Regions from separate parts of the Pseudomonas sp. NLJ1 genome, predicted to be linked through region 1. Evidence: predicted binding sites of a transcription regulator. Region 1 holds the regulator's gene; the other holds the start of a gene.
What was found. The regulator FliA, encoded in region 1, starts transcription of late flagellar genes. The targets are predictions, from matches to a motif close to CTAAAGTTTNNNNNNNNNNNGCCGNTAA.
Positions count from the first base shown of each region.

Region 1 (14,455 bases):
GGCAGTGCTGATGACCATGCCTATATTCGGCACCCGCATGCTGCCGGCGCGGGTGCGCCTGTATGTGGCCGTGGCTATCACCGTGGTGATCGTCCCGGCCCTGCCGCCCTTGCCCGAGTTCGACCCGTTGAGCCTGCGCGGCCTGCTGCTGTGTGCCGAGCAGGTCATCGTCGGGGCGCTGTTCGGGTTGTCATTGCAGTTGTTGTTCCAGGCGTTCGTGATCGCTGGCCAGGTCGTCGCGGTGCAGATGGGCATGGCCTTCGCATCGATGGTCGACCCGGCGAACGGCGTCAACGTCGCGGTGATCAGCCAGTTCATGACCATGCTGGTGAGCGTGCTGTTCCTGCTGATGAACGGCCATCTGGTGGCGTTCGAGGTGCTGACCGAAAGTTTCACCACCTTGCCGGTGGGCAATGCGCTGGTGGTCAATCAGTTCTGGGAGCTGGCAGGGCGCCTGGGCTGGGTGTTCGGTGCCGGCCTTCTGCTGATTCTGCCGGCTATCGCCGCGCTGCTGGTGGTGAACATCGCCTTTGGCGTAATGACGCGTGCCGCGCCGCAGTTGAACATTTTCTCCATCGGTTTTCCGCTTACCCTGGTCATGGGCATGTTCATTTTCTGGGTTGGCCTGGCCGATATACTTTCCCATTACCAGGCATTGGCCAGCGAAGCGCTGCAATGGCTGCGTGAACTGGCGAGGGCGCGCTGAGCATGGCGGAAAGCGAAAGCGGTCAGGACAAGACAGAAGAACCCACCGACAAGCGCAAGCGCGATGCTCGCGAGAAAGGCGAGATCGCGCGTTCCAAGGAACTGAATACGGTGGCGGTGACCCTGGCCGGCGCCGGTGGCCTGTTGGCGTTTGGCGGCCACCTGGCCGAGACGCTGCTGGCGATCATGCGCATGAACTTCAGCCTGACCCGCGACTTCATCACCGATGAGCGGGCCATGGGTGCCTTCCTGCTGGCCTCGGGCAAGATGGCCATCTGGGCGGTGCAGCCGATATTGATCCTGTTGTTCGTGATTTCCTTCGTCGCGCCGATCGCCCTGGGCGGTTTCCTGTTTTCCGGCAGCCTGTTGCAGCCGAAATTCAGCCGTATGAATCCCTTGTCAGGGGTCAAGCGCATGTTCTCGATGAATGCCCTGACCGAACTCTTGAAAGCGTTCGCCAAGTTTCTCGTGATTCTGGTCGTGGCGGTAGTGGTGCTGGTCAATGACCGTCAGGCGCTGCTGGCCATTGCCAACGAGCCGTTGGAGCAGGCGATCATCCATAGCCTGCAGGTGGTGGGCTGGAGTGCGTTGTGGATGTCGGCGGGGCTGCTGTTGATTGCGGCGGCGGACGTGCCGTTCCAGCTGTGGCAGGCGCACAACAAGCTGAAGATGACCAAGCAGGAAGTCAAGGACGAGTACAAGGACAGTGAAGGCAAGCCCGAGGTCAAGCAGCGTATTCGCCAGCTGCAGCGTGAGGCTTCGCAGCGGCGCATGATGGCGGCCGTGCCCGAAGCCGACGTGATCATCACCAACCCGACGCACTACGCGGTTGCCTTGCAATACGACCCGGAGAAGGGCGGGGCGGCGCCATTGCTGCTGGCCAAGGGCACGGATTTCATTGCCTTGAAGATTCGCGAGATCGGTGTGGAGCACAAGGTCCAGATCCTCGAGTCGCCGGCGTTGGCGCGGGCGATCTATTACTCCACCGAGCTTGAGCAGGAAATCCCCGCCGGCTTGTACCTGGCGGTGGCGCAGGTGCTGGCCTATGTGTTCCAGATCCGTCAGTACCGGGCCGGCAAGGGCAAGCGGCCAGAGCCGCTGAAAGACGACCTGCCGATTCCGCCGGACCTGCGTCGCGACAGTTGACCTTGTGTCAGGGCTTCTGGCCCTTTCGCGGGTGAACCCGCTCCCACAGGTCCTCTGCGGGCTTGAAAACTGTGCGGTCCCTGTGGGAGCGGGTTCACCCGCGAAGAGGCCGGAACAGGCAAGATAAATCCCCCGTCGAGCAAAGTTGGAAGGCTTCTTGCAAAGCCAGCGCCAGGCGCCCCCTGTGCGTCAAAGTTTTGCATCAAGAGGACTCGCGGTGGATCGCACTCAGTTAATCAGCAACGCCCGTAACAACCTGGCCGGGCTCGGTCGGGGCAACCTGGGTGTGCCGCTGTTGCTGCTGGTGATGTTGGCAATGATGATGTTGCCGATACCGCCGTTCCTGCTCGACGTGTTCTTCACCTTCAACATTGCCCTGTCGATCGTGGTCCTGCTGGTCTGCGTCTATGCGCTGCGCCCGCTCGACTTCGCCGCGTTTCCCACCATCCTGCTGGTGGCCACGCTGTTGCGCCTGGCCCTGAACGTTGCCTCCACCCGGGTTGTGATGCTGCATGGCCAGGAGGGCCACGGCGCAGCCGGCAAGGTGATCCAGGCCTTCGGCGAGGTGGTGATCGGCGGTAACTACGTGGTCGGTGCCGTGGTGTTCGCCATCCTCATGATCATCAACTTCGTGGTAGTGACCAAGGGCGCCGGGCGTATCTCGGAAGTGAGCGCGCGTTTCACCCTCGACGCCATGCCCGGCAAGCAGATGGCGATCGACGCCGACCTCAACGCCGGCCTGATCGACCAGGCCCAGGCCAAGCACCGCCGCGCCGAAGTGGCGCAGGAAGCCGAGTTCTACGGTTCGATGGACGGTGCCAGCAAGTTCGTCCGCGGTGACGCCATCGCCGGCCTGCTGATCCTGTTCATCAACCTGATCGGCGGCATGCTGATCGGCATGCTGCAGCACGGCATGAGCTTTGGCGATGCCGGCAAGGTGTACGCTTTGCTGACCATCGGTGACGGTTTGGTGGCGCAATTGCCATCACTGCTGCTGTCCACCGCTGCCGCAATCATGGTTACCCGCGCCTCGGGCTCCGAGGACATGGGCAAGCTGATCAACCGGCAGATGTTCGATTCGCCCAAGGCCCTGGCGGTGTCCGGCGCGCTCATGATCGTCATGGGCCTGGTGCCGGGCATGCCGCACGTGGCCTTCCTCAGCCTTGGCCTGCTGGCCGGTGGTGGCGCCTACCTGGTATGGAAAAAGCAGCAGAAGGCCAAGGCGCAAGCGCTGCAGGAGGCGCAGCGCCAGCAGGACCTGCTGCCCTCGCCACAGCGCGCGCTGGAAACCAAGGAACTGGGCTGGGACGACGTCACGCCGATCGACATGATTGGCCTGGAGGTCGGCTACCGGCTGATCCCGCTGGTCGATCGCAACCAGGGCGGCCAGTTGCTGGCGCGGATCAAGGGCGTGCGCAAGAAACTGTCGCAAGATCTGGGCTTCCTCATGCCCACCGTGCACATCCGCGACAACCTCGACCTGCAGCCCAGCGCCTATCGCCTGACCTTGATGGGGGTGATCCTGGCGGAGGCCGAGATCTATCCGGACCGCGAACTGGCAATCAACCCGGGCCAGGTGTTTGGCACCCTCAACGGCATTGCCGCGCGCGACCCGGCGTTCGGCCTGGAGGCCGTGTGGATTGATGTTGGCCAGCGTTCCCAGGCACAGTCGCTGGGCTACACCGTGGTCGACGCCAGCACCGTGGTGGCCACCCACCTGAACCAGATTCTGCAGAAGCACTGCCACGAGCTGATTGGCCATGAAGAGGTCCAGCAACTACTGCAGGTGCTAGCCAAGGCATCGCCTAAACTTGCAGAAGAGCTTGTGCCAGGTGTCATTTCATTGTCGGGTCTGCTCAAGGTGCTGCAAGCGCTGTTGTCGGAGCAGGTGCCGGTGCGCGATATTCGCAGTATCGCCGAGGCGATCGCGAACAACGCCGGCAAGAGTCAAGATACCGCCGCGCTGGTGGCGGCGGTGCGCGTCGGATTGTGTCGCGCCATCGTGCAAAGCATTGTCGGCATTGAGTCGGAGCTGCCAGTGATTACCCTGGAGCCAAGATTGGAACAGATTTTGCTCAATAGTCTGCAGAGGGCCGGGCAAGGTCAGGAAGACGGTGTTCTTCTGGAGCCGAGCATGGCCGAGAAGCTGCAGCGTTCGTTGATCGAGGCGGCCCAGCGCCAGGAAATGCAGGGCCAGCCGGCCATCCTTCTGGTCGCCGGCCCGATCCGCGCCATGCTGTCGCGTTTCGGTCGCCTGGCTGTACCGAATTTGCATGTTCTGGCGTATCAGGAAATACCTGACAACAAGCAAGTCACCATCGTTGCCACCGTGGGCCCTAACGGCTGAGGTAGGGGATAATGCAAGTTAAGCGATTTTTCGCCGCCGATATGCGTCAGGCCATGAAGCTGGTCCGTGATGAGCTGGGCGCCGATGCCGCCATCATCGGCAACCGCCGCATCGCCGGCGGTGTCGAGCTGACGGCTGCGCTGGACTACAAACTGTCCGCCCTGGCCCCGCGTGTGCCTAACGCCGAGCTGGAAGAAGAGCTGCGCAAGACCCATACGCGCATCGCCACTGCCCGCGCCGAGCTGGATCCCCGCCCGGACAGCAGCGACAACAACCGCCAATTGTTCGCCGGGCAGTCGCTGACCGCCGCCGAGCCGTTGATCGAACCGCACGTCGATGCGCCCGAGGCCGCCGCTGCAGCCCCCGCATCGGCACCGGTCGACCCGCGTCTGTTCGATGCCATGCGCTCCGAGCTGTCGGGCCTGCGCGAGCTGCTGGAAGTGCAGCTCGGCTCGCTGGCCTGGAATCAGCTGCAGGGCAGCAAGCCGCAGCAGGCCACCGTCTGGCGCCGGCTGCAGCGCATCGGCCTGTCCGGGCCGATCGCCCGTGAGCTGCTGGACCTGACTGCCGAGATCGACGAGCCACGCCAGGCCTGGCGCATGTTGCTGGCGCACCTGGCGCGGATGATCGAAATCCCTGAGGTCGAGCCAATCGAAGAGGGGGGTGTGATCGCCATGGTCGGCCCGGCCGGCATGGGCAAGACCACCACCCTGGCCAAGCTGGCCGCCCGCTACGTGCTCAAGTACGGCGCGCAGAACCTGGCACTGGTGAGCATGGACAGCTTCCGCATCGGCGCCCAGGAGCAGCTCAAGACCCTGGGCCGCATCCTCAACGTGCCGGTGACCTACGTCGACCCGGGCCAGTCGCTGGCTGCGGCGCTGGAGCCGCTGCTGCGCAAGCGCGTGGTGCTGATCGATACCGCCGGCCTGCAGGCCAGCGACCCGGCCCTGCGCATGCAGCTGGACACCCTGGCCGGGCGTGGCATTGCCGCGAAGAACTACCTGGTGCTGGCCACTACCAGCCAGAAGCAGGTGCTGACTGCCGCCTACCACAGCTACAAGCGCTGCGGCCTGGCCGGTTGCATCCTGACCAAACTCGATGAAACGGCAAGCCTTGGCGACGTGCTGAGCCTTGCCATCAGTCATGAACTGCCGGTGGCCTACCTGACCGATGGGCCGCGCATTCCTGACGACCTGCACCTGCCTCGGGGGCACCAGTTGGTCTCCCGCGCGGTCAATGTGCAGCAGCAGGACGAGCCCAGCGAAGAGGCCATGGCCGACATGTTCGCTGATCTCTATCACAACCCACGGCGAGCGGGTTGATGATGAAGCGTGTGCAAGGTAGCTATGCCAAGGGGTACGCAGAATTGCCCTACGTGTGGCCTGAGTCCCAGCGAGACAAGGTAAAGAACAGACATGGGTAGCATGCATCCCGTACAGGTGATCGCCGTGACCGGTGGCAAAGGTGGCGTCGGCAAGACTAACGTTTCAGTGAACCTGTCCCTGGCGCTGGCCGAGCTTGGCCGCAGGGTCATGCTGCTGGACGCCGACCTGGGCCTGGCCAATGTCGACGTGCTGCTGGGCCTTACCCCCAAGCGGACCCTGGCCGATGTCATCGAGGGGCGCTGCGAGCTGCGCGACGTGATGCTGCAGGGCCCCGGTGGTGTGCGCATCGTGCCGGCTGCCTCGGGCACGCAGAGCATGGTGCACCTGGCCCCGGCCCAGCATGCCGGGCTGATCCAGGCGTTCAGCGAAGTCGGCGACAACCTCGACGTGCTGGTGATCGACACTGCGGCCGGTATCGGTGATTCGGTGGTCAGCTTTGTCCGCGCTGCCCAGGAAGTGCTGCTGGTGGTATGCGACGAACCCACCTCGATCACCGACGCCTACGCCCTGATCAAGCTGCTCAACCGCGACTACGGCATGAACCGTTTCCGCGTGCTGGCCAACATGGCGCAGAGCCCACAGGAAGGCCGCAACCTGTTCGCCAAGCTGACCAAGGTCACCGACCGCTTCCTCGACGTTGCCTTGCAGTACGTGGGCGCCGTGCCGTATGACGAGTGCGTGCGCAAGGCGGTACAGAAGCAGCGTGCCGTGTACGAAGCCTTCCCACGCTCCAAGTGCGCGCTGGCCTTCAAGGCGATTGCCCAGAAGGTCGACAGCTGGCCGCTGCCGGCCAACCCGCGCGGCCACCTGGAGTTCTTTGTCGAGCGTCTGGTGCAACCTACCAGCGCGGGACCTGTGTTATGAACGCCAGTGGTTTCAAGATGTACAGCCGGGCGTCGAAAGACGCCCAGTGCGAGCTGATCGAGCGCTACGCCCCGCTGGTCAAGCGCATCGCCTACCACCTGCTGGCGCGGCTGCCAGCCAACGTGCAGGTCGAGGACCTGATCCAGGCCGGCATGATCGGCCTGCTGGAAGTGGCCAACAAGTATGACGCCAGCAAGGGCGCGAGCTTTGAAACCTACGCCGGCATCCGCATTCGCGGGGCCATGCTCGATGAAGTGCGCAAGGGCGACTGGGCGCCGCGTTCGGTGCACCGCAACACCCGCATGGTCAGCGACGCGATGCGTGCGGTTGAAGCCAGAACCGGCCGTGACGCTAAAGATCATGAAGTTGCTGCCGAACTCCAATTGAGTCTCGATGATTACTACGGGATCTTGAACGACACCCTGGGCAGCCGCCTGTTCAGCTTCGACGACCTGTTGCAGGACGGCGAGCACGAAGGGCTGCATGAGGATGGCGCCAGTGGCCAGGTAGAACCTGCGCGTGGCCTGGAAGACGAGCGCTTCCAGGTTGCCCTGACCGAGGCCATCGCCAACCTGCCGGAGCGTGAGCGCCTGGTGCTGGCGCTGTACTACGACGAAGAGCTGAACCTCAAGGAAATCGGTGAGGTGCTAGGGGTCAGCGAGTCGCGGGTCAGCCAGTTGCACAGCCAGTGTGCCGCGCGCCTGCGCAGCCGCCTGGGGGAATGGCGGGCGCGTTGAGCCCGCTGTCGTTGCAGTCGTTTTCTACGTTGTACCGAATTGTAAATGCGCGCTCGGGGCCGAGCGCGTTTGAGACTGCTTGGAGGTCTACTTGAACAAAGACATGAAAATCCTCATCGTTGACGACTTTTCGACGATGCGGCGGATCATCAAGAACCTGTTGCGTGACCTGGGCTTCACCAACACCGAAGAAGCCGATGACGGCACCACGGCGCTGCCGATGCTGGAGAACGGCCACTTCGACTTCCTGGTGACCGACTGGAACATGCCGGGCATGTCCGGTATCGACCTGCTGCGCAAGGTGCGTGCCCACGATCGCCTGAAAGCCATGCCGGTGCTGATGGTGACCGCCGAAGCCAAGCGCGACCAGATCATCGAAGCGGCCCAGGCCGGCGTCAATGGCTACGTGGTCAAGCCGTTCACCGCCCAGGTGCTCAAAGAAAAGATCGAGAAGATCTTCGAACGCGTCAACGGCTGAGTCACGTCAGGGGGCGCGCCATGGATTCATCACAAACGTCTTTGGGCGAGTTCGAATCGACCCTGAAGAAGCATGCCCAGGAGCTGGTCGAAAGCCTGGAGCGGGGCCGTTTCGGCGAGGCGGTGCAGCTGATTCACGAGCTGAACCAGACCCGCGACCGCGGCCTGTACCAGGAAGTCGGCAAGCTGACCCGCGAGCTGCACAGTGCCATCGTCAGTTTCCAGATCGACCCGACCATGCCGCAGGCCGAGGAGGTCTCGCAGATAACCGACGCCACCGAGCGCCTGTCGTATGTGGTCAGGCTTACCGAGGGCGCGGCCAACCGCACCATGGACCTGGTCGAGGAAAGCACCCCGGTGCTCAACGAGCTGGCCAGCGAGGCCGCGGCCCTGAGCACCGACTGGCAGCGCTTCATGCGCCGCGAAGTGGCTGCGCCGGAGTTCCGCGACCTGGTCAAGCGCGTCGACAGTTTCCTGACGCACAGCGCCGAAGGTAACCGCAAGGTCGCCGGCCACCTCAACGACATTCTGCTGGCCCAGGACTATCAGGACCTGACCGGCCAGGTGATCAAGCGCGTCACCACCTTGGTCACCGAGGTGGAAAGCAACCTGCTCAAACTGGTGCTCATGGCCAGCCAGGTGGACCGCTTTGCGGGCATCCAGCATGACCACGATCAATTGCGCGCAGAAAAAGATCTAGAAAAACATCCGACTCGGGGTGAAGGTCCGCAGATTCATGCCGATAAGCGTGAAGACGTCGTGTCCGGTCAGGACGATGTCGATGATCTGCTGTCCAGCCTGGGTTTTTAAGGAGCACCTTTGATGAGCTTCGGCGCCGATGAAGAAATCCTCCAGGATTTCCTGGTAGAAGCCGGCGAAATTCTTGAGCAACTGTCCGAGCAACTGGTCGAGCTGGAAAGCCGGCCCGACGATGCCGACCTGCTCAATGCGATCTTTCGCGGTTTCCACACTGTAAAAGGGGGCGCCGGCTTCCTTCAGCTGAACGAGCTGGTGGAGTGCTGCCATATCGCCGAGAACGTGTTCGACATCCTGCGCAAAGGTGAGCGCCGGGTCGACGCGGAACTGATGGATGTGGTGCTCGAGGCACTGGATACGGTCAACAGCATGTTTGGCCAGGTGCGTGAGCGCAGCGAAGTGACCCCGGCTACTCCCGAGCTGCTGGCGGCACTGTCGCGCCTGGCCGAGCCGGGGGGCGCCGAAGCCGTTGCCGCGCCGGCCCCTGCGGCACCGGTGCCGGTTGCCGAAGCTCCGGCCGAGGAGCAGGACATCACCGACAGCGAGTTCGAACAGCTGCTCGATTCGCTCGATGCGGTCAAGGCACAAGCTGCGGTCGACGAGCAGATGCAGGGCGAGACCGTCAGCGCTGAAGGTGACGAAATCACCGACGCCGAGTTCGAGTCGCTGCTCGACCAGTTGCACGGCAAAGGCCAGTTCAGCGCCGAGGTTGCCGCGCAGCCGGTTGCCAGTGCGCCGGAAGCGGCCAGCGACGAAATTACCGACGCCGAATTCGAATCGCTGCTGGACCAGTTGCATGGCAAGGGTACCTTCCAGGCCGATGCCTTGCCCGGCGCCAAGGCGCCGACGCCTGCCGCAACCGATAGCAGCGCAGCCGGCGACGAAATCAGCGAGCACGAGTTCGAGGCGCTGCTGGATCAGTTGCACGGCAAGGGCAAGTTCGGTGGCGACGTTGCCGCCGTCGAAGCCCCGGCTGCAGCCAAGGTGCAAGCGCCGGTCGCGGCCAAGGCCGACAGCCAGCCCGTGGCCAAGCCAGCAGCTGCTCCGGCGCCGGCACCGGCCCCTGCCAGCAAACCTGCCGCAGCACCCCGCGCCCCGGCCCCGACCGCTGAAAAGCATGGCGCCAGCGAAGCGGAGACCACCGTGCGGGTCGATACCGCGCGCCTGGACGAGATCATGAACATGGTCGGCGAGCTGGTACTGGTGCGTAACCGCCTGGTGCGCCTGGGCCTGAACAGTGGCGACGAGGCCATGTCCAAGGCCGTGTCCAACCTCGACGTGGTCACCGCAGACCTGCAGACCGCGGTGATGAAAACCCGCATGCAGCCGATCAAGAAAGTCTTCGGCCGCTTCCCGCGCCTGGTGCGCGACCTGGCCCGCCAGCTCAAGAAAGAAATCAACCTGGAGCTGGTCGGCGAAGAGACCGACCTCGACAAGAACCTGGTCGAAGCCCTGGCCGACCCATTGGTGCACCTGGTGCGCAACGCAGTCGACCATGGCGTGGAAATGCCCGAGGAGCGTGAAGCCGCCGGCAAGGCGCGCACCGGCCGCGTGGTGCTGTCTGCCGAGCAGGAAGGCGACCACATCCTGCTGTCGATCTCTGATGACGGCAAGGGCATGGACCCCAACATCCTGCGCGCCAAGGCCGTGGAAAAGGGCCTGATGGACAAGGACGCTGCCGAGCGCCTGAGCGAGTCGGACTGCTACAACCTGATCTTCGCCCCCGGCTTCTCGACCAAGACCGAGATTTCCGACGTGTCCGGCCGCGGTGTGGGCATGGACGTGGTGAAGACCAAGATCTCCCAGCTCAATGGCTCGATCAATATCTTCTCGGCCAAGGGCCAGGGCTCGAAGATCGTCATCAAGGTGCCGCTGACCCTGGCGATCATGCCCACCCTGATGGTGATGCTGGGCAACCAGGCGTTCGCCTTCCCGCTGGTCAACGTCAACGAGATCTTCCACCTCGACCTGTCGCGCACAAACGTGGTCGACGGCCAGGAAGTGGTGATCGTGCGCGACAAGGCGCTGCCGCTGTTCTACCTCAAGCGCTGGCTGGTCCAGGGCCAGGTGCACGAAGAGCAGCACGAGGGCCACGTGGTGATCCTGTCGGTTGGCACCCAGCGCATCGGCTTTGTCGTCGATCAACTGGTTGGCCAGGAAGAAGTGGTAATCAAGCCGCTGGGCAAGATGCTGCAGGGCACACCGGGCATGTCCGGGGCCACCATCACTGGCGACGGTCGCATTGCGTTGATTCTCGACGTCCCGAGCATGCTCAAGCGTTACGCCGCGCGGCGTATTTGATTTCGGTGGCGCACCCTGGCGGGTTGCGCCGCCTAATGGAGTGTTTATGGCAGTCAAGGTCCTGGTGGTGGATGATTCCGGTTTCTTCCGCCGCCGCGTCTCGGAAATCCTCTCGGCGGACCCGACGATCCAGGTAGTAGGTACCGCGACCAACGGCAAGGAAGCAATCGACCAGGCGCTGGCATTGAAGCCCGATGTCATCACCATGGACTACGAAATGCCCATGATGGACGGCATCACCGCGGTGCGGCACATCATGCAGCGCTGCCCGACGCCGGTGTTGATGTTCTCGTCGCTGACCCACGAGGGCGCCCGTGTCACCCTCGATGCGCTGGATGCCGGTGCGGTGGATTACCTGCCGAAGAACTTCGAGGACATTTCGCGAAACCCCGACAAGGTCAAGCAGCTGCTGTGCGAGAAGGTGCATACCATTTCCCGCAGCAATCGCCGTTTTGGCAGCTACGCCAGCCATGCGCCGGTTGCCGCACCTGCACCCGCGCCAGCAGGCGCCGGTCACGCAGCTGCCAGCAGCTTCGCCAGCCCGGCAGCGGCGCGCACGCCTGCGCCTGCCCGTGCAGCGGCCCCGGCCGTGGCGCCAGCGCACTCGCCGGCACCCAAGCGCAAGCCATACAAGCTGGTGGCCATCGGCACCTCCACGGGCGGCCCGGTCGCCCTGCAGCGGGTGCTGACCCAGCTGCCGGCCAACTTCCCGGCGCCGATCGTGCTGATCCAGCACATGCCGGCAGCGTTCACCAAGGCCTTTGCCGAACGCCTGGACAAGCTGTGCCGCATCAGCGTCAAGGAAGCCGAGGACGGCGACATGCTGCGCCCGGGCCTGGCCCTGTTGGCCCCAGGTGGCAAGCAGATGATGATCGATGGCCGTGGCACGGTGAAGATCCTGCCTGGTGACGAGCGCCTGAACTACAAGCCATGCGTGGACATCACCTTCGGCTCGGCGGCCAAGTCGTATGGCGACAAGGTGCTGTCGGTGGTGCTTACCGGCATGGGCGCCGATGGCCGTGAAGGTGCGCGCCTGCTCAAGCAGGGCGGCAGCACGGTGTGGGCGCAGGATGAAGCCAGCTGCGTGATCTATGGCATGCCCATGGCCATCGTCAAGGCCAACCTGGCCGACGCAGTGTACAGCCTGGACGAGATCGGCAAGCACCTGGTGGAGGCGTGCGTCTGATGGACGTGCTCAGCCTGATCGGCCTGATCCTCGCCTTTGTCGCCATCGTCGGTGGCAACTTCCTCGAAGGCGGCCATGTCGGCGCCCTGATCAATGGCCCGGCGGCGCTGATCGTGCTGGGCGGCACACTGGCGGCGGCCTTGCTGCAGTCGCCACTGTCGTCGTTCAAGCGCGCCTTGCAGATTCTGCGCTGGATCCTGTTTCCGCCACGGGTCGACCTGGCGGGCGGGATCGACCGCGTCGTCAACTGGAGCCTGACCGCGCGCAAGGAAGGCCTGCTGGGCCTGGAAGGGGTGGCCGACAGCGAGCCTGACCCTTATGCGCGCAAGGGCCTGCAGCTGCTGGTGGATGGTGCCGAGCCGGAGGCCATCCGCAGCATCCTCGAAGTCGATTTCCTGACCCAGGAAAGCCGTGACATCCAGGCTGCCAAGGTGTTCGAGAGCATGGGCGGCTACGCGCCGACCATCGGCATCATCGGTGCGGTGATGGGCCTGATCCACGTGATGGGCAACCTGGCCGACCCCTCGCAGCTGGGCAATGGCATTGCCGTGGCCTTCGTCGCGACCATCTACGGCGTAGCCAGTGCCAACCTGGTGCTGCTGCCGGTCGCCAACAAGCTCAAGGCCATCGTCATGCGCCAGTCGCGCTACCGCGAGATGCTGCTTGAGGGCCTGCTGTCGATTGCCGAGGGTGAGAACCCGCGCTCGATCGAGCTGAAGCTGCAAGGCTTCATGGAGTAACCCATGCGTCGCCGTCGTCATACCGAGGAACATGAAAACCACGAACGCTGGCTGGTGTCGTACGCTGACTTCATCACCTTGCTGTTCGCCTTTTTCGTGGTGATGTACTCGATTTCCTCGATCAACGAGGGCAAGTACAAGGTCATTTCCCAGGCCTTGCTCGGGGTATTCAACGACCCCGAGCGCAGCATGAAGCCTATCCCCATCGGTGAAGAGCGGCCGCTGAGCGTGCGCCCGGCCGAGCCGTTGGTGAAGGACAGCGAGCAGACTGATGCAGGCCTGGGGGCGACCAGTATCGACCCGCTGAAAACCATCAGCGACGACGTGCGCGATGCCTTCGGCGACCTGATCAAAAGCGACCAGATGACTGTGCGCGGCAATGAGCTGTGGATCGAGATCGAGCTCAACTCCTCGTTGCTGTTCGGCAGCGGCGATGCCATGCCCAGCGACCAGGCATTTGCGATCATCGAGAAGGTGGCCGGCATTCTCAAACCGTTCGCCAACCCGGTGCACGTCGAAGGCTTTACCGACAACCTGCCGATCCGCACGGCACAGTACCCGACCAACTGGGAGCTGTCTTCGGCGCGGGCGGCAAGCATCGTGCGCCTGCTGGCGATGGAAGGGGTCAACCCGGCACGCATGGCTTCGGTCGGCTACGGCGAATACCAACCGGTGGCGAGCAACGACACTGCCGAAGGCCGTGCGCGCAATCGCCGCGTGGTGCTGGTGATTTCGCGCAACCTCGAAGTACGCCGCAGCCTGACTGGCTCAGGCAGCGCCAATGCCACGCCGGATGCCGCATTGCGCCGGGCTGGCACACAAAGTGCACCGGCAACGCCAGCAACGGTGGCGGGGCAGTGATTCGTCAATTCCCCGACGCTGCCAAGTAGTTGAATGTAGCGCGGTCCTCTGTGGGAGCGGGTTCACCCGCGAAGAAGGTGACACGGTGCATGGCACCGGCTGCGCCGGTGTTCGCGGGTAAACCCGCTCCTACACTGATCGCGCCAGCTTTCCGATGTTGAGCAAGACAGTTGCCCCCGCAGTGTCCCTGCCAAATCAATAGATAGAGTTTGCTTGATGAGAGTCTGGGCAGTAGCCAATCAAAAAGGTGGCGTCGGCAAGACCACCACTACCATCGCTCTGGCCGGCCTGCTGGCCGAGGCCGGCAAGCGCGTGGTCGTTGTCGACCTCGACCCGCACGGCTCGATGACCAGCTATTTCGGGCATAACCCCGATGCCCTGGAGCACAGCTGCTACGACCTGTTCCTGCACAAGGGCGTGGTACCCGAGGGCCTGCCCGGGCAACTGCTGCTGCCTACCAGCGACGAACGCATCTCGCTGCTGCCATCGAGTACCGCACTGGCGGTGCTGGAGCGTCAGTCACCGGGGCAGAACGGCCTGGGCCTGGTGATCGCCAAGAGTCTGGCGCAGCTGTGGCAGGATTTCGACTATGCCCTGATCGACAGCCCACCCTTGCTCGGCGTGCTGATGGTCAATGCCCTGGCGGCCAGCCAGCAGCTGGTGATCCCGGTGCAAACCGAATTTCTCGCAGTCAAGGGCCTGGAGCGCATGGTCGGTACCCTGGCCATGGTCAACCGCTCGCGCAAGCAGGCGCTGCCCTATCAGATCGTGCCGACCCTGTTCGACCGCCGCACCCAGGCCTCGCTGGCCACCCTCAAGCTGCTGCGTGACACCTACGACCAGCAGGTGTGGCAGGGCTACATCCCGGTGGATACGCGCCTGCGTGATGCCAGCCGCAAGGGCGTCACGCCCTCGCAATTCGACAGCAAGAGCCGCGGGCTGATTGCCTA
Region 1 covers NZ_CP137735.1:1,078,844-1,093,298, reverse strand. The annotation lists gene fliR (flagellar biosynthetic protein FliR) at 1-706, shown strand, start outside; gene flhB (flagellar biosynthesis protein FlhB) at 709-1,851, shown strand; gene flhA (flagellar biosynthesis protein FlhA) at 2,069-4,198, shown strand; gene flhF (flagellar biosynthesis protein FlhF) at 4,210-5,520, shown strand; gene fleN (flagellar synthesis regulator FleN) at 5,614-6,447, shown strand; gene fliA (RNA polymerase sigma factor FliA) at 6,444-7,184, shown strand; gene R9B85_RS04830 (chemotaxis response regulator CheY) at 7,288-7,662, shown strand; gene R9B85_RS04825 (protein phosphatase CheZ) at 7,683-8,471, shown strand; gene R9B85_RS04820 (chemotaxis protein CheA) at 8,484-10,718, shown strand; gene R9B85_RS04815 (protein-glutamate methylesterase/protein-glutamine glutaminase) at 10,765-11,904, shown strand; gene R9B85_RS04810 (flagellar motor protein) at 11,904-12,644, shown strand; gene motD (flagellar motor protein MotD) at 12,648-13,505, shown strand; gene R9B85_RS04800 (ParA family protein) at 13,722-14,455, shown strand, end outside.

Region 2 (15,384 bases), 470 kb from region 1:
CAATCACCTGTGCCTGCAACAACAGCCAATCCCCAGGCTGCACCTGCATGTGCACGGCCTTGCCTGCGCACTGTGCATTGCCTTGGGCGTGATTGGCGCACAACTTCTGGTGCGCGGGGTGCTTGCCCCGCTGCAGGCCCAGGACCTTGCCCTGTTCCTGTTGTTGCCCTGGCTGGCCATGCTTGCCTGGGGCGTGCCATGGCTGCTGACAAGGTGGCGCCCGACCTGGCCGACAACGCAATTGCCCACGCTGCTTTTGAGCAACGCGGTAGTACTGGGGTTGACCCTGCAACAGGCAAGTGATGACAGCACATGGCTCGCTACCCTGCTGCGAGGCCTGCTGTCCGGCAGCGGCTTCTGGCTGGCGCTAGTGTTGTTCGCCGACCTGCGCCAGCGCAGCGCTCATGCCGACGTCCCCGGGGCAATGCGCGGCCTGCCCATCGAACTGCTCGGTGCCGGGGTGATGGCCATGGCGTTTTCAGGCTTCAATGGGCTGTTCGCCCAATGACTGCCAAGCCCGACCCGCGGCTCCGTACCAGCATGGGCCTGGTGTTGCTGGCTTGTGTACCTGGCCTGCTGGCGCTGTTCTGGCTGCATGGCTGGAGTTTGCTGCTGAACCTGTTGCTTTGCGCCAGTGCCGCGCTGCTGTGCGAGGGGTTGGTACTCACATTGCGAGCACAACCGTGGAACACGGCGCTGAATGATGGCAGCGCGCTGGTCACTGCCGTGCTGCTGGCCGCCGCCCTCCCCCCCCTGACGCCATGGTGGTTGCCGGTGATCGCTACCAGCGTTGCCATCGGCATCGGCAAGCAGGCCTTTGGCGGAGTCGGGCGCAACCTGTTCAACCCGGCCATGGTCGGCTATGCCTTCGTGCTGCTGAGCTTCCCGTTGCAGATGAACCATTGGCCAGGGCCAGCACCTGGCCTGCTCGACAGCCTGCAACAGGTATTCATCGGCAGCGATCAGATCGATGCCTGGGCCCGGCCGACACTGCTCGACGGCCTGCGTCACAACCGCAGCCTGACCATCGACGAGCTGTTCGCCAGCCACCCGGGCTTCGGTAGCATCGGGGGGCGAGGCAGCGAATGGGTCAACCTGGCATTCCTGTTGGGCGGCCTGTTCCTGCTGCAACGCAAGGTGATCAGCTGGCATGCGCCGGCAGGCCTGCTGGCAGGGTTGTTCCTGTTCAGCCTGCTGGGCTGGAATGGCTCGGGTTCGGACTCCAACGGCTCCCCCCTGCTGCACCTGTTCTCCGGCTCGACCATGATGGCGGCGTTCTTCATTGCCACCGAACCGGTGACCGCGCCCCGGCAGGAGTGGGCGAAGCTTGGGTTCGGCCTGGGGGCAGGCCTGCTGATCTACCTGATCCGCACTTGGGGTAGCTACCCGGACGGCACGGCGTTCGCCATCCTGCTGATGAACCTCACGGCGCCGAGCCTGGAACGCCTGGCCTTGCAGCGCCAGCGGGTTGCCCGATGAAGCGCCTGATACGTGATATGGGCGTGCTGCTACTGACTGGGGCACTGGCGCTGTCGGCCACCCTCGCTTGGCGGCACTGGACCAGCGCGGCCGTCGCCGACGCAGAGAAACAACTCAACAGCAGGCAGCGGCTGGCGGTACTGCCAGAGGGCAGTTACGACAACCAACCCCTGGACAGCCCCCTGCCCAGGCCCGCCGCACAGCGGCCAAACAGCCGGATCCTGGCCGCTTATCGGGCGACACTGGCGGGCAAACCGGTCGCCATCATCCTGGTCACCCAGGCACAAGGCTATGCTGGGCCGATCATGCTGAGCGTGGCCATCGCCGCGGACGGCCGGTTGATCGGCAGCCAGGTGGTAGAGCAACAGGAAAGCCCCGGGCTGGGTGCACGCCTGGGTGATCCGCAACTGAACTGGCTGAGGCAATTTGCCAACCGCCAGCTGGGCGATCGCTGGGCGCTGAAGCGCGACCAGGGCGACTTTGACCAGTTGGCCGGCGCAACCGTGACCTCACGGGCAGTGATCGGCGCGCTGCAGGAAGCGCTGAGTTACTTCGATGAACAGCGCAGCGTATTGCTCGAGGGCGCCACGCATGACTAGGTTCTACCTGCTCGGCGCAAGCCTGGTGCCGCTACTGGGTGCCACCCGAACATTGAGCGAAGGCGCCACCATAGGCGTGTGTGCGGTGCTGATGAGCAGCCTTCACCAGCTGTTGCTGGCACCCCTGCGCCAGCGGCTCGCTACATGGACCTATGTACTGGCCAGCCTGCTGGTATTGGCGGCCCTGGCCAGTTGCCTGCAACTGGCACTGCGTGCCTGGCTGCTGCCACTGGCACTCGCCCTCGGCCACTACCCCGCACTGCTGTGCCTGCAATGCCTGGCCATTGACCACCTGTTGCCCGGTCAAGGCCGCTGGCGCGTGCTCGCTGGCCACCATTGCGCGCTGCTCGCCACATGCCTGCTGCTCGGCGCCAGCCGCCAATGGCTGGCCGATGGTACCGGCCTGCACCTGGCTACCCTGGCCCCGGGTGGTTTGCTACTGCTTGGATTGTTGCTGGCCTTGTACAATCGCCTGCGTCCGGGTCCCGCCCAATCACACCGTCAAGGAAAGCTCTGATTTCATGAATGCCGCCAAACGCCTGGAGATCTTTCGCAGGCTGCACGAAGACAACCCCGACCCGAAGACCGAACTGGCCTACACCACCCCGTTCGAACTTCTGGTCGCCGTGACGCTGTCCGCGCAGTCCACCGATGTCGGCGTCAACAAGGCCACTGCACGCCTGTTCCCGGTCGCCAACACCCCCGAGACCATCTATGCGCTGGGCGTCGAAGGCCTGAGTGAGTACATCAAGACCATTGGCTTGTACAACAGCAAGGCCAAGAACGTCATCGAAGCCTGCCGGCTGCTGATCGAACGCCATGACAGCCAGGTACCACAAACCCGCGAAGCCCTGGAGGCGCTACCCGGCGTGGGTCGCAAGACCGCCAACGTAGTGCTCAACACAGCGTTCCGCCAGCCGACCATGGCCGTGGATACCCATATCTTCCGGGTCAGTAACCGCACAGGCATCGCGCCAGGCAAGACAGTGCTGGAGGTGGAGAAGAAGCTGATCAAGTTCGTACCAAAGGATTATCTGCTCGACGCTCACCACTGGCTGATCCTGCACGGGCGCTATGTATGCCAGGCGCGCAAGCCACGCTGTGGCAGCTGTCGGATCGAAGATTTGTGCGAGTACAAGCACAAGACCTCTGACGATTGAGCCGATAGCTGAAAACCACTTGCGGCGATTGAAAAAATCTTTTTTACCAGCGTCTGCTTTCTGGTTATAAGGACGGCCAATGGCCCCTTGGCTTGGAGCGACTCATGAGTAGCGATAAAGACGACCTGCCGATCGAAGATGATTTTGTTGCCGTGGATGACGAAGCGGAACCCCAGCTGGAAACCGCAAAGACCAACCTGAGCAAACGCCGCACCATCGACAATATGCTTGAAGAAAGGCGCCTGCAGAAGCAGCTGGCCGACTTCGACTACGATCTGTAACCCGGGCAAAGCCTCCTGGCTGGAGGCTTCACGGCCTTGGCGGTCAGTTCAACCCTTGCCGTTGCGCCAGCTCGATCAGGTCGACCAGCGACCGCGCATTGAGCTTGAGCAACAGGCGTGACTTGTAGGTACTGACCGTCTTGTTGCTGAGGAACATGCTGTCGGCAATCTCCTTGTTGGAACGCCCTCGCGCCAGCTGTTGCAGCACTGTCATCTCGCGCGCCGAAAGGCGGTTGACCATATCCGTCTCGCTTCCGCCCCTTCCTCGTGACACATGCAGGGCCTGGTTGGGGAAATAGCTGTACCCCGACAAAACGGCCTTGATGGCGCTCAGCAGTTCTGTGAGTTCCTGCTGCTTGCACACATACCCTGCCGCCCCCGCCTGCATGCAGCGCATCGAAAAGTTGCCGGGGGCCTGTGATGTCAGCACCAGCACCTTGCTGCCCGGGCTGAAGGCCGTCATGCGGCCGATCACCTCCAGGCCATCCAGCTTGGGGATACCGATATCGAGCACCACGATATCCGGCAGGTGTTGCCGTGTCAGTTGCAACGCAGCCACTCCGTTGTCCGTTTCCGCCACGACGTCATACCCATGCCGCTCCATCAGCATGCGTACGGCCAGGCGTATGACCGGATGATCATCCACGATAAGCACTTTATTCATGCGATATCCATTCATTGCTTTTGCTTTGGCACGCCAAGATAACCTACAGAGCGCTTGCTGGCGCGGCGATTTAGCGGCGAAACAAATGAACAGATGGAACCTACAACACTTACAGAAATTTCCTACACTCAATTGATGTACTTGTAACAATCAAATTCCTTGTTACCAAATGAACAGTATCACCGACCTGAAAGTGCACTCACTTGAAAACCGGCCAATACCTGATGAAATAACCACTCAAATACGCTGAATAGACATTTCGTCTGCAATTCGAGCGATTACTCTCACCCGGGAAACAATCCAGTCTTTAGTTGAGCATCGTCAAAAGGTAAAGATGTGCAAAATCGCTGGAGACGACCCATATGCACCAAGTACAACCTGTCGCCCCGCTGACGATCATTGCCATCTTCGCAGGGATTATCGAAGCCTCGGCCCTTGCCACATTGCCGTTTCTCAGCGAGTCCAGCCAAAAGCTCTACACCTGGTTCCTGGTAGGCTTCCCATTCTTCCTGACGGCACTGTTCTTCCTCACGCTCAACTTCAATTACAAGTCGTTCTACGACCCGTCGCCAAACACAAAGGCAAACGGCAAGGCGTCGACACAGAGCGATGTCGCCAAACATGCGATGCCCGGTGATACCAGCGAAGCGCTGCAGGGCGAGCCTGTCACATTCATGTTTTCCGGCCCTGATGCCTGTCGCTTGATGGAACAGCAACTACTATCCGCCCTTGCCCAACCGCCTCAACCAACGCGCACCTGGCGCTTTTGCAACCTGGACAGACGCCAGTGCGCGCAACTATCGATCAGCGCGCTTGATGGACAGGTGGCGAACGACGGCCATTGAATGCCCCAGGCTTTCCACAGGGCAAAAAAAACCCCGGCCTGCGCCGGGGTTCTTGCTGCACATGCCAGCGATCAGAGCAGCGAGCGGCCCTTGTTGGCAGCAATGCGCATACGCAGGGCGTTGAGCTTGATGAAGCCCGCAGCGTCCGCCTGGTTGTAGGCGCCGCCATCTTCTTCGAAGGTAGCGATGGTGGCGTCGAACAGCGAGTCGTCCGACTTGCGGCCGACAACGGTGACGTTACCCTTGTACAGCTTCAGGCGTACCACGCCGTTCACGTTGACCTGCGACGCGTCGATCATCTGCTGCAGCATCAGACGCTCCGGGCTCCACCAGTAGCCGGTGTAGATCAGGCTGGCGTACTTCGGCATCAGCTCATCCTTCAGGTGAGCGACTTCGCGGTCCAGGGTGATCGACTCGATGGCACGGTGGGCCTTGAGCATGATGGTGCCACCTGGGGTCTCGTAGCACCCACGCGACTTCATGCCGACGTAACGGTTCTCGACGATGTCCAGACGGCCGATGCCATTGGCACCACCGATACGGTTCAGGTCGGCCAGGACGGTGGCCGGGGTCTTCTCGACGCCGTCGATGGCTACGATGTCACCGTTGCGGTAGGTCAGCTCGATGTAGGTAGCCTGGTCCGGGGCGTTCTCGGGCGAGACGCTCCAGCGCCACATGTCTTCTTCGTGCTCGGTCCAGGTATCTTCCAGAACACCGCCTTCGTAGGAGATGTGCAGCAGGTTGGCGTCCATCGAGTACGGCGACTTCTTCTTGCCGTGGCGCTCGATCGGGATGCCGTGCTTCTCGGCGTAGTCCATCAGCTTCTCGCGGGACAGCAGGTCCCACTCACGCCATGGGGCGATGACCTTGACGCCTGGCTTCAGGGCGTACGCACCCAGTTCGAAACGCACCTGGTCGTTGCCTTTGCCGGTGGCGCCGTGGGAAATGGCGTCGGCGCCGGTTTCGTTGGCGATTTCGATCAGGCGCTTGGCGATCAGCGGACGGGCGATGGAAGTACCCAGCAGGTACTCGCCCTCGTAGACGGTGTTGGCGCGGAACATCGGGAACACAAAATCACGCACGAATTCTTCGCGCAGGTCGTCGATGTAAATCTCTTTAACGCCCATTGCCTGGGCCTTGGCACGAGCCGGCTCGACCTCTTCGCCCTGCCCCAGGTCAGCGGTGAAGGTCACCACTTCGCAGTTGTAGGTATCCTGCAGCCACTTGAGAATCACCGAAGTATCAAGGCCGCCGGAATACGCCAGTACGACCTTTTTTACGTCCGCCATGCCATCACTCCACGGGGTTGTACGGAAAGGGATCGATTCTAACGACGTTACGGATAAATTTACAGTGGGGCGACAGCTTCTGACGACAAAGCGACAGGAACTTTCGGAAGGGCGACTTACCGTCGGAAAGTATGAAGTGCCGTGTAGGAGCGGCCTTGTGTCGCGATGGGCTGCGCAGCAGCCCCGGCAATTTTCGCTGCTTGGCTGAGATCCGGGGGCTGCTGCGCAGCCCATCGCGACACAAGGCCGCTCCTACAGAAAGCCCTGCAGACTTCATGACTTGGCAGGCGTTGGCTCAGGAGCCTTTTCGACAGGTTTTTCACCCGGCTTCTCGATCACCGTCACCCGATCCAGTTCGATATTCACCCGCCGGTTACGCGCCCGGTTGGCTGCACTGTTGTTCTTGGCCAACGGGTAACGTTCGCCATGGAAACGCACGGTAATCTGCTCCTCCGGAACGCCATGGGCCTTGAGGTAGTCGGCCACCGCCAGTGCCCGGCGGCGCGACATGTCGCGATTGGTCAGGCGGTTGCCACTGTTGTCGGAGTGGCCGTTGAGCTCGACATGGTTCACCGTCGGGTCAGCCTTCATGTAGTCGAGAATCACATCCAGCCGCGCCTTGGCCGAGGCATCCAGCTCGAAGCCTCCCCCCGGGAAGCCCACCTGGGTCTGACGCACCTGATCGTAGTTCATCGGCAGCAGCTTGCCGGCACAGGCCTGATAGTCGTTGTAGGCCTTGGCAAAGCTGACCGGCAGTACCCGCACTTCCATCGGCCTGCCCGCCTCGCCGGCGTAATTGCGTATCACCGTGCTGCGCCCATCGAGCAAGCCATTGATCAGGCGACTGGCCTGGCCCTGGGAGGAACTGAACAACAGCCCGGTGCGGGCCATGCGCACGCTGCCCAGGTTGATGTCGCTGCGCCCGGGTTGCCACGGTGCAGCAGCTGCCAGCAATGTGGCCGTGCCCGCACCCAGTACGTTGCTGTCCGAGCGCAGCTGGAACACCGGCTGCTCGCCCGCGCGGCGCACGAACTCGCCACTGCCGAAACCGTCGATAGGCTGGATCAGCCGGCATTCGAACTGGTCACCCTCGACCTTCCAGGCAATGTTCTCCATGCGCGTCTGGAAGGTCAGTGCACCGGCCGGCAGGCTGGCGAACAGGGTCAACAGGGCTAGGTAACGCTGGCGCACGGGCGGCTCCACAAATTCTGACGGCTTACCTGCAGGCTATCGGACGCCTGGCTGAAAACTTGATAGCCGTGCTCCACCCAGGGTTTTCCGGTAGCATTGGCGCTTGAGTTCGACCCGCCTGGAATCCCCAATGTCCGATCGCCTGACCCTCCTGCGTCCCGACGACTGGCACATCCATCTGCGCGATGGTGCCGTCCTGCCCCACACCGTTGGCGACGTGGCGCGTACTTTCGCCCGTGCCATCATCATGCCCAACCTGGTTCCGCCGGTACGCAATGCCTCCGAGGCCGGCGCCTACCGTGAGCGCATCCTGGCCGCCCGCCCGGCTGGCAGCCGCTTCGAGCCGCTGATGGTGCTGTACCTCACCGACCGCACCAGCCCCGAGGACATCCGCGCGGCCAAGGCCAGCGGTTTCGTGTACGCCGCCAAGCTGTACCCGGCCGGCGCCACCACCAATTCCGACTCGGGCGTGACCAGCATCGACAACATCTTCCCGGCCATCGAAGCGTTGGCGGAAGTTGGCATGCCGCTACTGGTGCATGGCGAAGTGACCCGCAGCGAGATCGACGTGTTCGACCGCGAGAAGCGCTTCATCGACGAGCACATGCGCCGTGTGGTCGAGCGCTTCCCGACGCTGAAGGTGGTGTTCGAGCACATCACCACCAGCGATGCCGCGCAGTTCGTCACCGAGGCCCCGGCCAACGTCGGCGCGACCATCACCGCGCAGCACCTGCTGTACAACCGCAACCACATGCTGGTTGGCGGCATTCGCCCGCACTTCTATTGCCTGCCGATCCTCAAGCGCAACACCCATCAGGTGGCGCTGCTTGACGCAGCCACCAGCGGCAACCCGAAGTTCTTCCTGGGTACCGACTCTGCCCCGCACGCCCGTCACGCCAAGGAAGCCGCCTGCGGTTGCGCCGGTTGCTACACCGCCTACGCAGCCATCGAGATGTACGCCGAAGCATTCGAGCAGCGTAACGCGCTGGACAAACTGGAAGGCTTCGCCAGCCTGCACGGTCCGGCGTTCTACGGCCTGCCGGCCAACACCGACACCATTACCCTGGTTCGCGAAGAATGGACCGCCCCGGACAGCCTGCCTTTTGGCGAGCAGACCGTGGTCCCGCTGCGCGCCGGCGAAAAACTGCGCTGGCGCCTGCTGGAGGAAAACGCGTGAGCGAAGACCTCTACGAAGACGACCTGGACACCCAAGGCAGCAGCGGCTCGCGCCACCCGATGGCCGAGCGCTTCCGCGGCTATCTGCCGGTAGTGGTGGATGTTGAAACCGGCGGCTTCAACAGCGCTACCGATGCCCTGCTGGAAATTGCCGCAGTCACCATCGGCATGGACGAAAAGGGCTTCCTGTTCCCCGAGCACACCTACTTCCACCGGGTGGAGCCATTCGAGGGCGCCAACATCGAGGCGGCTGCGCTGGAGTTCACCGGGATCAAACTGGACCACCCGCTGCGCATGGCGGTCAGCGAGGAAAGCGCGCTGACCGACATCTTCCGTGGCGTACGCAAGGCGCTCAAGGCCAATGGCTGCAAGCGGGCAATCCTGGTCGGCCACAACAGCAGCTTCGACCTGGGCTTCCTCAATGCGGCGGTGACACGCAATGACCTGAAGCGCAACCCGTTCCACCCGTTCTCCAGCTTCGACACCGCTACGCTGGCCGGCCTGGCTTATGGCCAGACCGTACTGGCGCGGGCCTGCCAGAGCGCCGACATCGACTTCGACGGACGTGAGGCGCACTCGGCGCGTTATGACACCGAGAAGACGGCCGAGCTGTTCTGCGGCATCGTCAACCGCTGGAAAGAGATGGGCGGCTGGCGCGACTTCAACGACTGAGTTGGGATCGCATTCGCGGGTAAACCCGCTCCCACAAGGATCCACATTGGCTCAGACCTGTGGCTCTCCTGTGGGAGCGGGTTTACCCGCGAAGAGGCCGGCACAGGAAGGCACAAAAAAACCGGCCACCAGGGCCGGTTTTTTCATGCTCGCGGCAATTACAGCTTGCCAGCGTTCTCGCTCAGGTAGGCAGCAACGCCTTCCGGCGAAGCGTTCATGCCTTTGTCGCCTTTTTTCCAGTTGGCAGGGCAGACTTCGCCGTGCTCTTCGTGGAACTGCAGGGCGTCGACCAAGCGCAGCAGCTCGTCCATGTTGCGGCCCAGAGGCAGGTCGTTGACGATCTGCGAACGGACAACACCGTTGGTGTCGATCAGGAAGGCGCCACGGAAGGCCACGCCGCCTTCGGACTCGACGTCGTAGGCCTTGCAGATTTCGTGGGTCATGTCGGCAGCCAGGGTGTATTTGACCTGGCCGATACCGCCGTTGTTGACCGGGGTGTTACGCCAGGCGTTGTGGGTGAAGTGCGAGTCGATCGACACGCCGATCACTTCCACGTTGCGTGCCTGGAAGTCAGGGATGCGGTTGTCCAGGGCGATCAGCTCGGACGGGCAGACGAAGGTGAAGTCCAGCGGGTAGAAGAACACCAGGCCGTACTTGCCCTTGATGGCCGAAGCCAGGTTGAAGCTGTCGACGATCTCGCCATTGCCCAGCACGGCCGGCACGGTGAAATCGGGGGCTTTCTTACCAACGAGTACGCTCATTGTAATCTCCTGATGAGGGTGAAAAACCGTTTGCCGGGCCAGACGGGCTTGCCCGACATCCAACAAAGGCTGACCATCATACACGGCTTCTGGTGACAGGCCGACTCCAACGACGAAGCAACCGCCGGTCGCTCAAGCACGGCCATTTCAGAAACCACTTTGACAAGCATTCTCATTAACATTAAGCTCCACTCCATCGAGCCCACCAACGATGGTCAGCCTTTATGTATGTGTGTCTTTGTGTCGGCGTTACCGACGGACAGATCCGCGATGCGATCTATGAAGGATGCTGCAGCTACAAGGAAGTGCGAGCCGCGACCAACGTCGCCAGCCAGTGTGGCAAATGTGCCTGCGTGGCCAAGCAGGTGGTCCGCGAAACGTTGACCGAGCTTCAGGTCAGCCAGGCAGCCCTGCCCTACCCCGTGGAATTTACCGCGGCCTGAAAACCCAGAATTCGAAGAACCGGACCTTGCGTCCGGTTTTTTTATGTCTGCAATTCAATAAGTTAGCGCTTCAACGCGGTTCACAAACATTCTTATTTCCATTAATTTTCATTTATTATTCAAGAACTTAGGTTTGACACACCCAAGTATCGGGCTCAAACTTCCCTGTATTGGCACATCTCTACAGGGCAGGAACCCGACATGAAAGGCGACGTAAGCGTCATCCAGCATCTCAACAAGATCCTCGGAAACGAGCTGGTCGCGATCAACCAGTACTTCCTGCACGCACGCATGTACGAAGATTGGGGCCTGAACAAACTCGGCAAGCACGAGTACAAGGAATCCATCGACGAGATGAAGCACGCTGACAAACTGATCAAGCGTATTCTCTTCCTCGAAGGCATCCCCAACGTCCAGGACCTGGGCAAGCTGCTGATTGGCGAGCACACCAAGGAAATGCTCGAGTGCGACCTGAAGATCGAACAGAAAGGCCTGGTCGACCTCAAAGCAGCCATCGCCCATTGCGAAACCGCTGGCGACTTCGGCTCGCGTGACATGCTCGAAGACATCCTCGAATCCGAGGAAGAACACATCGACTGGCTGGAAACCCAGCTGGGGCTGATCGACAAGATCGGTATCGAGAACTACCTGCAGTCGCAGATGGGCGAAGAATAGAATTTCGCCCCATAAAAAAACCCGCCATGTGCGGGTTTTTTTATGTCTGCCGGAAATCAGGCCTCGGAAGCCTTGGCCTTGGCAGCCGCTTCCTTGATCAGGGTCTGCAGCTCACCCTTCTCGAACATTTCCAGCATGATGTCGCTGCCGCCGACCAGTTCACCAGCTACCCACAGCTGCGGGAAGGTCGGCCAGTTGGCGTATTTTGGCAAATTCGCACGGATTTCCGGGTTCTGCAGGATGTCGACGTAGGCGAACTTCTCGCCACAACCCATCACGGCCTGCGATGCACGCGCAGAGAAGCCACACTGCGGGGCATTCGGCGAGCCTTTCATGTAAAGCAGAATGGTGTTGTTGGCAATCTGCTCTTTGATCGTTTCGATGATATCCATGTAGCACCTCGGCTGAACTTTCCGACGCGGTCGTCGGCACGGTGACGCATTGTAACGGAAAGCCGAGCAGCATGCTCGGCCTTACCATTCCTTACGCGGCCTCTACCTGCACGGGTACGCCATTGAGGGCCGCATTGCCGGAAACCTGGTCACGCAGGCGCTCATCGGTGAGGTCGTTGGCGCTCACGCCAGGTTGCGCCTGGGCGATCTGCATGTGCACGCCCTGACGAGAGTGACCGAAGCCATGAGGCAGGCTGACCACACCCGGCATCATGTCCTCGCAGGCCTGCACCTCGACTTCAAGGTCCCCGGTACGCGAGCGGATACGAACCCGCTGGCCGTCCTGCAGCTGCCGCTGCTGCAGGTCCTGCGGGTGCATCAACAACTGATGTCGCGGTTTGCCTTTCACCAGCCGATGAAAATTGTGCATCCACGAATTGTTGCTGCGTACATGACGACGGCCGATCAGCAGCAGCTCGCCCGGCGCCGGAGGGGCTTGTTGCGCCAGCCGGCCGAGGTCGTCCAGCAGTACCTGGGGCGCCGCTTCGACTGCCTTGCTGGCAGTCGTCAGGCGTGCAGCGAGATTGGCACGCAATGGCCCAAGGTCGAGGCCATGCGGGTGCTTGTCCAGCGCTGCCAGCGACAACTGCCAGGGCGTCGCTTCACCATAGCGCCCCTTGCGCAAGGCCAGGTCGATCATCTGCGCTGGAGCCCAGGTCGGCTTCAATTCCAGCTCGGCGCGTTTGGCGAACGCTTGGGCCAGCCCGACGAAAATCTCCCAGTCATGCAATGCGCCTTCGGGCTTGGCCAGGATCGCCCGATTGAAGCGTGTCACGTTGCGCACGGCCAGCAAGTTGAACGTGCTGTCGTAATGGTCGTTTTCCAGCGCCGAGGTGGAGGGCAGGATCAGATCGGCATGGCGGGTGGTTTCGTTGATGTACAGGTCGATGCTGAGCATGAATTCCAACCCCTCCAGCGCCACATCCAGCTGGCGGCCGTTCGGCGTGGACAGCACCGGGTTGCCGGCCACCGTCACCAGCGCGCGCACCTGCCCTTCGCCGGGTGTGAGCATTTCCTCGGCCAAGGCCGCCACGGGCAGTTCGCCGCCGTACTCGGGCAAGCCCGACACCCGGCTCTGCCAAGCGTTGAAATGGCCACCCGAGGTGGTCGCCACCAGGTCGACGGCAGGCTCGGTGCACAACGCGCCGCCTTCACGGTCAAGGTTGCCGGTCACCAGGTTGATCAGTTGCACCAGCCAGTGGCAAAGGGTGCCGTAGGCTTGGGTCGAAACCCCCATGCGGCCGTAGCACACCGCCCTGTCGGCCGCGGCGAAGTCCCGTGCCAGCTGGCGGATGTCTGTCGCGGCAATGCCACAGTGCCCACTCATGGCCTCCGCGCTGAACGGCGCGATCGCTTCGCGCACCTGCTGCAGGCCGGCGACCGGCAAGTGCGAGCCGCGCGCCAGGCCTTCAGCGAACAGGGTATTGAGCAAGCCACACAACAAGGCCGCATCCCCTCCAGGGCGAATGAACAGGTGACTGTCGGCCATCGCCGCTGTTTCGCTGCGTCGCGGGTCCACCACCACCAGGCGCCCACCCCGGGCCTGCAGGGCTTTCAGTCGTTTTTCCACGTCCGGCACGGTCATGATGCTGCCGTTGGATGCCAGCGGGTTGCCGCCAAGGATCAGCATGAAACCGGTCTGGTCGATGTCCGGGATCGGCAGCAGCAGGCCATGGCCGTACATCAGGTGGCTGACCAGGTGCTGCGGCAACTGGTCCACCGAGGTGGCAGAGAAGCGGTTGCGGGTTTTCAACAGGCCCAGGAAGTAGTTGCTGTGGGTCATCAGGCCGTAGTTGTGCACGCTCGGGTTGCCTTGGTACACCGCCACGGCATTGCGCCCACGGGCCCGCTGGATCGCCCACAGCCTGTCGGCGGCCAGGGCAAAGGCTTCGTCCCAGCCGATGGCCTGCCAATGCTCGCCCACCCGCTTGTGCGGTTGGCGCAGGCGGTCGGGGTCATTCTGGATGTCCTGCAAAGCCACGGCCTTTGGGCAGACATGGCCACGGCTGAACGGGTCCTGGGGGTCGCCCTTGATCGAACTGATCAGCGCCCGCCCGTCGACGTCATGGCTGACTTCGATGTTCAGCCCACAGATCGCTTCGCACAGGTGACAGGCACGGTGATGCAGGGTCTTGGTCATGGCCGCCTCTGCCTTGTTGTTATGGAGGATGTGTAGAGGGTTGTCGAACATCGACTATGCGCCCAGCACCGGCCACCGGCCAGCGCGCTTCGTGGCGTGAATCCACCGACATCAGGCACACGATTTGCGACAGCCATTTGCCAAATTGCCGGCAAGCCGTGTACAACCCTCTGTAGCAAATAAAAAACAGCACTGCCCGTCGGGTAAAGACACCCTTTGCAACACCCTTTGATACTGGGCAGCTGTTTCCCCTCTTGGCTTCAGGCGACATTTACTTATAGTATTGCGCCTTTCCCTATTTCGTCCGCCCCCGTGCGGCTTACGCCGCAGGTCACTCCCGTTGTCAAAAAAAACCATACGGTCGACCTGCATACAGTTGCAGATAAGGTAGTCAATCATGAGCGCTAGGCACTTTCTCTCCCTGCTGGACTTCACCACCGACGAATTGCTCGGTGTGATCCGCCGCGGCATCGAGCTGAAGGACCTGCGCAAGCGAGGCGTGCTGTTCGAGCCCCTGAAGAACCGCGTGCTGGGCATGATCTTCGAGAAGTCCTCGACCCGTACCCGCGTGTCGTTCGAGGCCGGCATGATCCAGCTCGGCGGCCAGGCCATCTTCCTGTCCCCGCGCGACACCCAGCTGGGCCGTGGCGAGCCGATCGGCGACAGCGCCATCGTGCTGTCGAGCATGCTCGATGTGGTGATGATCCGTACCCACGCCCACAGCACCCTGACCGAATTCGCCGCCAATTCGCGTGTGCCGGTGATCAACGCGCTGTCCGACGAGTCGCACCCATGCCAGCTGCTGGCCGACATGCAGACCTTCCTCGAACATCGCGGCTCGATCCAGGGCAAGACCGTCGCCTGGATCGGTGATGGCTTCAACATGTGCAACTCGTACATCGAGGCAGCCAGGCAGTTCGACTTCCAGCTGCGCATCGCCTGCCCGGAAGGCTACGAGCCGGACCCACGCTTCATGGCCATTGGTGGTGAGCACGTGCAGATCGTGCGTGACCCGAAGGAAGCCGTGCGCGGCGCCCATCTGGTGACCACGGATGTCTGGACTTCCATGGGCCAGGAGGAGGAAACTGCACGGCGCCTGGCGCATTTCGCGCCTTACCAGGTCACCCGCGAACTGCTCGACCTGGCGGCACCCGACGCCCTGTTCATGCACTGTCTGCCAGCCCACCGTGGTGAGGAAATCAGCCATGACCTGCTCGACGACCCACGTTCGGTCGCCTGGGACCAGGCTGAAAACCGCCTGCATGCACAGAAGGCCCTTCTCGAATTCCTTGTAGAACCGGCTTACCACCACGCATGAGTCAACCCCTACTGCTCAACCTGCGCAACCTCGCCTGCGGCTATGGCGACCAGCGCATCGTCCAGAACCTCAATCTGCACCTGAACGCAGGCGACATCGGTTGCCTGCTGGGTTCATCCGGTTGCGGCAAAACCACTACCCTGCGCGCCATCGCCGGTTTCGAACCCGTGCACGACGGCGAGATCCAGCTGGCCGGCGAGGTCATTTCCCGGGCCGGCTTCACCCTGGCCCCGGAAAAG
Region 2 covers NZ_CP137735.1:1,553,199-1,568,582, forward strand. The annotation lists gene R9B85_RS06900 (Rnf-Nqr domain containing protein) at 1-508, shown strand, start outside; gene R9B85_RS06905 (RnfABCDGE type electron transport complex subunit D) at 505-1,479, shown strand; gene R9B85_RS06910 (RnfABCDGE type electron transport complex subunit G) at 1,476-2,078, shown strand; gene R9B85_RS06915 (Rnf-Nqr domain containing protein) at 2,071-2,595, shown strand; gene nth (endonuclease III) at 2,600-3,238, shown strand; gene R9B85_RS06925 (PA3496 family putative envelope integrity protein) at 3,343-3,519, shown strand; gene R9B85_RS06930 (response regulator transcription factor) at 3,563-4,183, opposite strand; gene R9B85_RS06935 (hypothetical protein) at 4,546-5,028, shown strand; gene R9B85_RS06940 (argininosuccinate synthase) at 5,100-6,317, opposite strand; gene R9B85_RS06945 (flagellar protein MotY) at 6,591-7,508, opposite strand; gene pyrC (dihydroorotase) at 7,639-8,685, shown strand; gene rnt (ribonuclease T) at 8,745-9,356, shown strand; gene R9B85_RS06960 (peroxiredoxin) at 9,515-10,117, opposite strand; gene R9B85_RS06965 (bacterioferritin-associated ferredoxin) at 10,342-10,560, shown strand; gene bfr (bacterioferritin) at 10,762-11,235, shown strand; gene grxD (Grx4 family monothiol glutaredoxin) at 11,292-11,627, opposite strand; gene R9B85_RS06980 (molybdopterin-dependent oxidoreductase) at 11,719-13,827, opposite strand; gene argF (ornithine carbamoyltransferase) at 14,225-15,145, shown strand; gene R9B85_RS06990 (ABC transporter ATP-binding protein) at 15,142-15,384, shown strand, end outside.
Region 2: the regulator FliA is predicted to act here: its motif matches at 7,545-7,572, upstream of R9B85_RS06945 (flagellar protein MotY).